One region of the Priestia flexa genome, then DNA from elsewhere that is predicted to be linked to it. Evidence: predicted binding sites of a transcription regulator. Region 1 holds the regulator's gene; the other holds the start of a gene.

The links. The regulator Rex, encoded in region 1, represses fermentation and respiration genes when NADH is low (regulators of the CRP and FNR family bind a similar motif). The targets are predictions, from matches to a motif close to TTGTGAAATATTTCACAA.
Region 2: the regulator Rex is predicted to act here: its motif matches at 2,652-2,669, upstream of LZP85_RS04645 (cytochrome ubiquinol oxidase subunit I).

What each region holds. Positions count from the first base shown of each region.
Region 1 is NZ_CP090431.1:3,960,380-3,965,707, reverse strand. Features, by position in the region: gene groES (co-chaperone GroES) at 1-192, opposite strand, end outside; gene LZP85_RS20555 (CPBP family intramembrane glutamic endopeptidase) at 492-1,223, shown strand; gene LZP85_RS20550 (YdiK family protein) at 1,220-1,453, shown strand; gene tatC (twin-arginine translocase subunit TatC) at 1,485-2,246, opposite strand; gene LZP85_RS20540 (twin-arginine translocase TatA/TatE family subunit) at 2,262-2,444, opposite strand; gene LZP85_RS20535 (redox-sensing transcriptional repressor Rex) at 2,477-3,121, opposite strand; gene LZP85_RS20530 (ABC-F family ATP-binding cassette domain-containing protein) at 3,397-5,328, shown strand, end outside.
Region 2 is NZ_CP090431.1:913,670-918,997, reverse strand. Features, by position in the region: gene cydD (thiol reductant ABC exporter subunit CydD) at 1-29, opposite strand, end outside; gene cydS (cytochrome bd oxidase small subunit CydS family protein) at 65-166, opposite strand; gene LZP85_RS04650 (cytochrome d ubiquinol oxidase subunit II) at 181-1,194, opposite strand; gene LZP85_RS04645 (cytochrome ubiquinol oxidase subunit I) at 1,206-2,537, opposite strand; gene LZP85_RS04640 (hypothetical protein) at 2,888-3,307, opposite strand; gene LZP85_RS04635 (helix-turn-helix transcriptional regulator) at 3,288-3,512, opposite strand; gene LZP85_RS04630 (ABC transporter ATP-binding protein) at 3,620-4,348, opposite strand; gene LZP85_RS04625 (ABC transporter permease) at 4,345-5,328, opposite strand, start outside.

The sequences.
Region 1 (5,328 bases):
AATACGATCGCCTGCAGCTACCTCTAATGCTACACGCTCACCGCTTTCTAATACTCGACCTGTACCAACAGCAACAACTTTACCCTCTTGTGGTTTCTCTTTAGCGCTGTCTGGTAATACGATACCGCTTGCTGTTTTTTCCTCAGATTTTACAAGTTCAATCACTACGCGATCACCTAATGGCTTTAACAAGTGAAACAACCTCCTCAAATAATATGTTTTTACATTTTATTAGCACTCAACCTCACCGAGTGCTAACACATTTATTATATTAAAACAAAGTAGCTTTTTTTTGCAAGTATTAAACACAAAAAAATTTAAAAAATCCTTTTTCAACTCATACTACTCATACCTACATAAAAAGAAGGCATTCTTTTATCTCTCATATAATATGTATGTTACAATACGAACAAGAAGAAACATATCAAAAAGCTTCCCTACATGTTCTTCGACAATGATACATAAAAAACCTTTTAAAGGAGTATGGAAGATTGGAAAAGCGCTATGGTTATATCGTACTGACTTATATCATCATGCAGTTTTCTAGCATTTTAGGCATTCCGTTATTATTATCCCTCGGACTGTTTAATGACGAACCCGTTGGAGTAGCTAAACAGCTTGCGATGACTTATTGGACAATTATCAGCTTTAGCTTGGCTTTAGTAATTGTACTTTTGTTGTTAAAGCGTGAAATGTCAATGAGACATGAACATGCTGGCTTACCAACAGCTATATTCTGGTCAATCTTTGGCATCTTTTTAGCAATGGCTTCTCAATCTGTGGCTGCCATGATTGAAATGAACTTATTGGGTATTGAACCTGGTTCTGAAAATACGGAAATGATCTTGAATTTAGTGAAAGTTACGCCTTTATTAATTGTTGTCACATCCGTTATTGGACCAATTTTAGAAGAAATTATCTTCCGAAAAATCATCTTTGGTTCTCTATATCGTAAATATAATTTCTTTATTTCAGCCTTTATTAGTTCACTTATATTTGCAGCAGTCCACTGGGATTTCGAACATTTATTAGTTTACACGGCTATGGGATTTGTATTCGCGTTTTTATATGCAAGAACGAAGCTGATTATTGTTCCAATTATAGCTCATGTCTTGATGAACACGATTGTTGTGTTAGTTCAAACGATTTTTGCTGATGAAATTATTGAAATTCAAAAACAGGCTGAACAGCTACAGTTTATTATTAAAGGACTTGGTTTATGAATAATATCCCTCTAACCAGAGGATTTATCTACTTAATTATGGGAATCCTCTTTACGTATTTAGCTATTTTAAGCGTCGATACGACCGTATGGACCTTACCAACTATCTTGTTTGCCTTAGTCGCTGCTTTTGATTTTCGCTTTGCGATTCGAACCTTTTCATTGCACCGCAAGATTAAAAAGCTTCAGGAGCAATATAAAAAGTCAAATAGCAACGATTCTCAGAAATAAAAAGGCCCCTTACAACAGGGGCTTTTTTTTGTTATTCAGAAGAAATTCCAACGGCTTCTTCATATTGTTGTCTATGTTTCAGCATTTTACGATAGGAAATGCGAGAAATAATAATGCTAATTTCATAAAGGATGAATAAAGGAATTGTAACCATTAGGTGTGATAACAATTCTGGAGGTGTAATAAAAGCCGCTATGACTAATAACACAAAATAAGCGTACTTCCGGATACTGCTTAAGAACTGTGGCGTCACAATACCTAGTCTTGTTAAAAACATAATGACAACGGGTAATTGAAACAATAGACCAAATGGTAGCGTAAGCTGAAATAAAAATGAAAAATATTCATTGATACCAATAACTTGGTTAACATCTAGCTTATCCGCTATTCGAATCATAAACTCTACTACAAAAGGAAAGAGAACAAAGTAAGCAAACGAAATACCAGTAAGAAATAGGATAATTGAAATTGGAATGTATCCAAGAGTTACTTTTCGCTCTTTATCATACAAGCCTGGACTTATAAATGCCCATAATTGATAGAGAGCAATAGGAGCAGAAACAACACATCCAATTACAAACGCAAACTGCATATAAATCTTAACCGGATCGGTCAATTTAAATGCGTTCATTGTTAGCGAGCTTGCCTCGTCTGCTGATTGTAGATAAATAATAACGCGATCCGCTAAGAAAAAACCGCCAATTGTAGCAATAAAAAAGAAAAAGACGACGATTAAAATCCTTTTTCGCAGTTCACCAATGTGATCATATACAGACATTTCTTGTTCGTTCATATGTCAATCATTCCTCTATTGATTTCGTTCTTTCTTCTTGCCCTCGTCTTCGTTATCTTCCATTATTCCTTTAGTGGCACTTTTAAACTCCCTTAACGTGTGGCCTACAGCTCGACCAAGCTCGGGAAGCTTCTTTGGTCCAAAAACTAAAAGTGCAAAAATTACAATTAAAATCACACTACCTGCACCTAATCCCATGGTTTCCCCTCCTTTATTACATATATATTCTATTATATATTATTTTCAGGGTAATTTTTCAAAAAGTAAACCAGCGACTGAAGCTCTACGGCTAAATCAATGTGATGCAGACGAATAGAGCTTGGCACATTTAAACGGGCAGGGGTAAAATTTAAAATACCTTTGATTCCGCATTTGACTAAGCGGTCCGTAATTTGCTGTGCCACTGTAGCTGGAACCGTTAGGATCGCAACAGAAATATCTTCTGTCATATGTTCTTCAAGCTTATCTAAATGATAAACGGGTACGTCTCCAACGTTAGTACCCACCTTTTCTTCAATAACATCAAAAGCAAATTCAATTTTTGTATTGTTATTCTTAATGAAATTGTAGTTTAAAAAAGCTGTTCCAAGATTACCAACACCAATCAGAGCAACTTTGGTTACTTCATCTTGATCTAATGTTTTGCGAAAAAAACTTAGTAAATAATTGACGTTATAGCCATATCCCTTTTTACCCAAGGCTCCAAAATAGGAAAAATCGCGACGAATTGTAGCGGAGTCTACTTTCACCGCTTCGCTTAATTCTGCTGACGATACACGTTGCTTACCAGAAGCATGTAGATTTTTAATAAAACGATAGTATAGTGGCAACCGCTTTGCTGTAGCTTGTGGTATTTTTAAGTTTTCTGTATTCATCTTGTGCCCCCTTAATTACGATAGATATAATGGCTATCGTTCAGATCTCCGCTTGACTTAGCAAGATTCTCTTTTTAAATTAGATAGCGCTTCCATTAAGTGAACCTTCTATTCACTCATGAACAGTAGTCTATAGTTTATTTTAACACAGTCTATGTGGTAATAATGAATTCTACACATAATTTTGTGGAAATGCTTATGACATGCACCTATTCATACTTCTGTCTTAAAAATATGTTAAAATACACTATGTCGAAATGAGTAGAGGTGAAACGATGATTATTCTACAGTTAAACGGAATTACGAAATATTACGGGGCAGACCCGATTTTATCAAATATAAAACTTGAAGTTCAATCTAAAGACCGCATTGCACTAGTTGGTCGAAACGGAGCGGGAAAATCAACGCTTCTAAAAATTATTTCTGGTGAACTTTCCTACGACAGTGGAGAGATTATGAAGCCAAAAGAAACAACGATTGACTACATGGGACAGGATACAGTGTTAGAATCCACTTTATCTATTTGGGACGAAATGTTAACCGTCTTCAAGCCATTGCAAAAAATGGAGAAAGAACTAAGAAAGCTTGAAGAAAAAATGGGAGACCCTTCTTATCAGCAGGATTCCAACAACTATGAAAAGCTTTTAAAGGAATACGATCAGCTTCAAATTTCCTTTAAAGATCTAGGCGGATACCAATACGAAGCTGACATTCGTTCAATCCTGCACGGGTTTCGCTTTTCAAACTTTGATTACTCCACCCCTATTTCTACACTAAGCGGTGGGCAAAAAACACGACTGGCTCTAGCTAAGCTGTTACTAACTAAACCTGATTTGCTAATTTTAGATGAGCCTACCAACCATCTTGACATTGAAACATTGGCTTGGTTAGAGCAATTTTTACAAAATTACGATGGCGCTATCCTAATTGTCTCCCATGATCGCTACTTCCTTGATAAAGTGGTTACACAAGTCTATGAAGTAAGTCAAAAAACCACCTATAAATATCCTGGTAACTACTCAAATTATTTAACACAAAAAGCCGAACGCTATGAGCGTGAGATGAAGCAATTTGAAAAACAGCAGGATGAAGTAGCAAAGCTTAATGATTTCATTCAAAAAAATATTGCTAGGGCTTCAACAACAAAGCGAGCTCAAAGCAGACGTAAACAGCTAGAACGCATGGAGCTAATGGATCGGCCAAACGATGGTGAAAAAGGTGCAAGCTTTTCCTTTGATATTGAACGGCAAAGCGGAAATGAAGTATTAAAAGTTGACAACCTTTCCATTGGATATGAAGAAAATCAGTTTATTGTAAAAAACATTAACCTTCGTGCTACTCGTCAAGATAGCATTGCCCTAGTAGGTCCAAACGGGATTGGTAAATCTACTCTGTTAAAAGGCTTAATGAATAAACTTCCTTTTGTTTCAGGAGAAATCCAATTCGGTTCTAATGTAGCCGTAGGCTATTATGATCAAGAACAGGCAAACTTGACGTCTAACAAAGCCGTACTCAATGAATTATGGGACGACTACCCTACTACTACTGAAAAAGAAATTCGAACTGTGCTCGGTAATTTTTTATTTTCAGGCGACGATGTCTTAAAGGTTGTTTCCACACTAAGCGGTGGAGAAAAAGCAAGACTCGCCTTAGCAAAACTGATGATGCAAAAAGCAAACTTTTTAATTCTAGATGAGCCTACTAACCACCTTGATCTAGATAGTAAACAAGTATTGGAGAATGCATTAATCTCTTATCCAGGTACACTTTTATTTGTTTCCCATGACCGTTACTTTATCAACAGAGTTACCAACAAGGTTATCGAATTGTCTGCAGAGGGAACAACAGAGTTTTTAGGGGACTATGACTACTACGTTGAGAAAAAAGCAGAAATGGAAGAAAGAAAAGAACTTGAAGCAGCAAATATGGCTCAGGAACTATCTGTAGGGAAAAGTGACAAAACGTCATATATACAAGATAAGGAACAAAAAAAGCTTCTAAGGCAGCGAAAAAGAAGAATTGAAGAGATTGAAGAACGAATTGCTGAAGTGGAAGCAAAATTAGAGCAAAATGAAGAGCTTTTATGCGACCCAGTAATTTACCAAGATCATGAAAAATCTCAGCGTTTAAACAATGAGAACCAAACTTTTCAACAAGAGTTATCCACATTAATGGAAGAGTGGGAAGAACTTCAGCTAAGTATTGAG
Region 2 (5,328 bases), 950 kb from region 1:
GCAAATGCTCGTTTTCTCAGCAGTTCCATACACAATCGGTCTCCTTACGTTTAGTTAGCAGTACTTACTGATAAGGGCTTTTTCCTTTTGCCCCCCAGATGAACAAAAACACAATTGCACCAACCACAAGCAACACAGGTGCTATCATAATCAAAAACGTATTCACATTTCGTCCCTCCTTCACTTCTTACCCTGCACGTACTCGTTATCAAATAGAAACAGTCGCATCAATAAGTATAATGATGGAACGAGCAAGCATAGTCCTGCAAGAAAGGAAATGATAAGCGTGATGGCCATTGTATCGTTTGTGAAGCTATCATAAATCGTCACGTGCGGATAGAGTAAGTACGGTAAATGCGCCGCTCCGTACCCGTAAAATGCTGTGGCAAACTGCAGCATGACAAAGATAAATGATAAACCAAGACGCTTTTTCTTCCAGATAAAATAAACGGCTCCGACAAAGAACAAGAATGATAAAACAAACAGCCACGATACATCTAACATTTTCGCAAAGTGCTCGCTGTTATGATCTGACATGGCCCAAAAGACAAGGAAGCTAGCCAAAATCGTAGGTGTACTCCAAAACAATGCGTATTTACGCAAAATGCGAAATGCCCCTTCATCTCCTGCTTTGTGCGCGTAAAAGGTTAAAAAACAAGCAGAAATATACAGAACGCTCACCACTGCAAGAAGCACAACGGCCCATGAATAAAAGCTGGTGAACAACGCCCCGTAGTCAAGTGAAACATTCGTGCCGTTTAGCTTAATATAACCACCTTCTGAAATCGTCAAGACGATGGAAAGTGAAGCCGGAATTAAAAGTCCCGTTGCTCCGTATAAAAGTTGATAGCCTAGACGCCCTTTGTTTCCATAGTGGTGAAACGCATAGTACGAGCCGCGAAGCGCAATTAAGATAATTGCGATGCTTCCAGGAACCAACAGTGCCGTTCCGTAATAATAAGCAAGAGACGGGAAGAAACCAACTAATCCAACATAGAAGAAAATCAAGAATACGTTCGTTACTTCCCATACCGGAGACAAGTAACGATTGATTACTTTTTGTACAACATGTCCTTTCCCTGTCACCGATGCATAGTAGTTAAAGAACCCTGCTCCAAAGTCAATTGAAGCAACGATTAAATAGCCGTATAAAAATGTCCATAGTACCGTGATACCAATTACTTCATAGCTCATAGTAGTCCTCCCTATTCAATCCCGCGTTTTTTCAATTCTTTTTCGACAGGATTTGCTCTAAAGGTACGAATAAGAACCGTCACGGCCGATACAATTAAAATGACGTATAAAGCAGCGAACAGATAAAGCATAATATCAACGTGCTGAGACGTTGTTGCTCCTTCTGCTGTACGCATAACGCCTCGAATAATCCAAGGCTGACGTCCTTCTTCTGTAAAGAACCATCCTGCTTCAATCGCAAGCATCGCTAGCGGCCCACCGGCTACTATTAAGCTAAGAAGCGGTTTGTTAAGCGGATTCCATGATTTTTTCTTTTTCATCACAATGTAAATAAATGAAATGAGCGCAAGTCCCATTCCAATTGCAACCATCAAGTCGAACATGTAGTGAACAACAAGTGGTGGCCAATCTTCTTTAGGGTATTCTTCAAGCCCAATGACTTCAGCTCCCGGAGTTCCGTGAGCTAAAATACTGAGCGCATACGGAATTTCAAGCGCGTACTTCACTTCGTTATCTTCGGTTAAAATACCACCTAGAATTAGCGAAGCTTCTTCCATTGTTTCAAAATGCCATTCAGCCGCTGCGAGTTTTTCAGGCTGATAGTTTGCTAAATATTTGCCTGACAAATCTCCAACAAGTGCCGTTACAATGGCAAAGACAAACGCAACGACCATTGATAAATGCAGCGCTTTTTTATGATAAACGTGATCGCGTCCTCGTAAAATTGCAAAAGCTGCAATAGCTGCAAGTACAAACGCAGACGTTAAATAAGCCGAGGATAAAACGTGCGACACTTTTGTCGGCGTCGCCGGGTTGAACATAGCCGCAATCGGATTAATATTTGAAAGCACGCCGTTTTCATATGTGAAGCCCAGCGGTGCGTTCATAAATGAGTTTACCGTTGTAATAAAGAAACCCGATGCGGTTGCACCAAGCGCAGCTGGAATTAACAGCAGCAAGTGATACATTTTATTTTTGAAGCGATCCCACGTATATAAATAAATTCCGAGGAAAATAGCTTCAAAGAAGAACGCAAATGTTTCTAAAAAGAGCGGAAAGCTAATGGTTTGACCAGCTACCTGCATAAAGTTTGGCCATAGCAAACTCAGCTGCAGTGCAATCGCTGTACCTGTCACAACTCCGACAGCAACCGTGATGATATATCCGCGTGCCCATCTTCTAGCGAGCAAGTGGTAGTGTTCATCGTTTCGTTTAATTCCTATCCATTCAGCAAGTGCAATTAAGAGTGGAACCCCGACTCCTAATGTTGAGAAAATCGTATGCACAGCTAGTGTTAAACCGGTTAAGATTCGACTATACAAGACCGGATCATACTCAAACACAAACATTTCCTCCTTTATGTAGGAAGAGAATTTTCTCTTCTCTTAGCAGATTGTAGTCCCTAGTATAAAAACTTCTTTTATAGTTGACCATACTGTTCACCATTTTGTTAAAGTTTGTTCACATTTTCACAATCTTAATTTCGACACAATTTTAGAAGGTCCTGTAAAAAAACAAGCTGAAATATAAAACAGTCATGATCCCTTCTCAAAGAAGAATCATGACTGTTTTAACATCGTTAGGTTGTAAGAACACGTTCGTTCCATTCCACTCTTTTTTTAAATTGGTTTCCGAATTATCTCTCAATCGTTCCGATAAATCGCTAACCGAAAGACTTATGTCTCCGCCTCTTTTACTCTTCATTTCTCTTTTTTACTAAATAGTGTCCGTATGTAAAAGTTAGAAAAAACACAAGTCCTACAACGCTTCCTACTAGCAATCCACTTTGAAGATTTCCATCGGGACCAGCTGTCACAATTAGTGTAAACACTCCTCCAAGCAGGAAGCTGCCAAGGGGAATAATATAATAAGGAACAAGATTTTCACGTTTGTTGTCATAAACATCCACTGATATCTTCAAATTTAAGTAACCTAATACAACAGCCGTTAAAATAAAAATAAACCAAAGGGGGTTTTCATAAGCATGTAAAATACCGTTTTGTAACCCGTCATAAACTAATAAGGATAAAATCCCTAATGTTTGAATGATAAAAGCCACTCGAATATTTTTTAAGTTTTGAACAATAAGGCGTTCATCTTTTATTTTCTTCATTGGAGCCCTCTCTTTCTACCCAAAAAACATCGTTAAGCGTTTGATCGACTGCATAACAAATTTCTAAACATAGTTTTAAAGTTGGATTATATTTCCCTTTTTCAATTAGGCTAATCGTTTGCCTTGTTACGCCAACCTTCTCAGCCAACTCACTTTGAGTTAAATCTGCTTGAACTCGAAATAACTTCACATTATTTTTAACCATAGACCAATTCCTTCCATTTCAATTGTAACATATACATGACATAATTCAATATATATATTACATTTTATCACAAATAAAAAAGCCGCCCTAACTTGTAGAGACGACTTTTAATAACCACGCTGCACTGCTGGATGAAGGAGCTGATAGATGACGGCTTCGTCACTGTGTTGTCTTGTTGCGGTTCTCGCTTCTTCCATCGTACCGATAAACTGTACTTCTCCCTCTTTTAACACAGCAAATCGGTGGCATAAACCTAGAATTTCATTCAAGTCATGCGTAATATAGATGACTGTTTTTCCTTCTCTCGTAAGCTTTTGAATGTATCTGCCAATCTCCATTTTCGACTGCAAATCAATTCCCACCGTCGGCTCGTCCATAAGTAAAATCGCTGGTTTATGAATGAGCGCAACGGCGATATTGAGCTTCCGCTTCATTCCGCCTGATAAATTTTGAACCTTTTCGCTCCATTTCCCCTCTAGCTGCACAGATTTACAAAGTGTTTTTAGCTCATCACCTGATACGGATCGCCCCGTCATTTTACTCCACAGTCGCATGTTTTCTTTTACCGTCAGTTCTTCCCACAGCGCAATATCTTGCGGGACGTAGCCAATTTGACTGCGAATGTGCTTTTTAGCTTTTTTTAAACGCTGACCGTTGATGACCACTTCGCCGCTCGAAGGCTTAGTGAGCGTTGCTAAAATGGATAAAAGCGTAGACTTCCCTGCACCGTTTGGTCCTAGCAGTCCCAGTACCTCACCTTTTTTCACATGCAAAGACACTTTATTTAATGATTTTTTTCTTCCATAACGCTTACTTACTTTTTCAATTGAAATCACGTAATCGACCTCACATTCCACACTGCTTTTAACCATAATAAAATGGTGATGACTAGTATTGTTCCAAGCTGAATCCAAAGTTCTTTAGCAAGTACAAGCTGCTGCGTAACCAATAGATGCTGAGGAATCCATGTAGCAATTGCGCCTAGCTGCTCCGCTATGTCACTGATTGGGAAAAATACGCCCCCGATAATACTGAGCATCATCGCAATCAAGAATCCTGCGGTATAGTAGCGCCCGAGGTGACGTGATTCGGTAGCTAGCCAAAAGCTAAACGCTAAGCAAAAGCAGAGATATATGAGCATTAGCAGCAGTACTCTGCTATCTGTCACCGCTCCGACTTTCAAAAAGAAGAAAAAGCTCAGGACAGTTTGGATGATCAAAACAAACCCATATGCTGCTACCGATTGATACACATAAGACATGACGCCTTTTGGAAAGGTCTTTATTCGCTTGAAAATAGGCCCTTTTTCCTTTAGGACCCATTCCATCGCCATGAGCGACACAACAAGCGTCAAAAAGCCCCACAGCGGAACAGAGCGATTTATAGTCTGTTGCTTCTCATCAGGTTGTGCACCTTCTTGTCCATCAGTCACATATTGAATGGTCATTAACGGTTCTGGCTTCCACTGCTCGTCCGTATAGCGATACGCATCTTCCCATAGGGTTTCGGGCTTTTCCCAACGATAACGTTCATACAAGCGTTCTACTTGAATAGCAGCTTTACTGTTGCTCGATAAGCGCGTTACTTCACTAGCAATCACTTCTTCTACAACGCTCGTCGCAACTGACGCTGGCATTTTCACCAGCTCAATCGTTTCTTCATAATCTTCTTTTTTAATATTATCCATAAAGCCTTCTCGAACGATAAATAAGCTATCTACTTCATTTCGGAGAAGCTTTTTTTCTCCTTCATCAGCCGTTGTAGCTATCAATTTAATTCTCTCATTCGTCGTAACTCGCTGGATTACTTCCTTAGA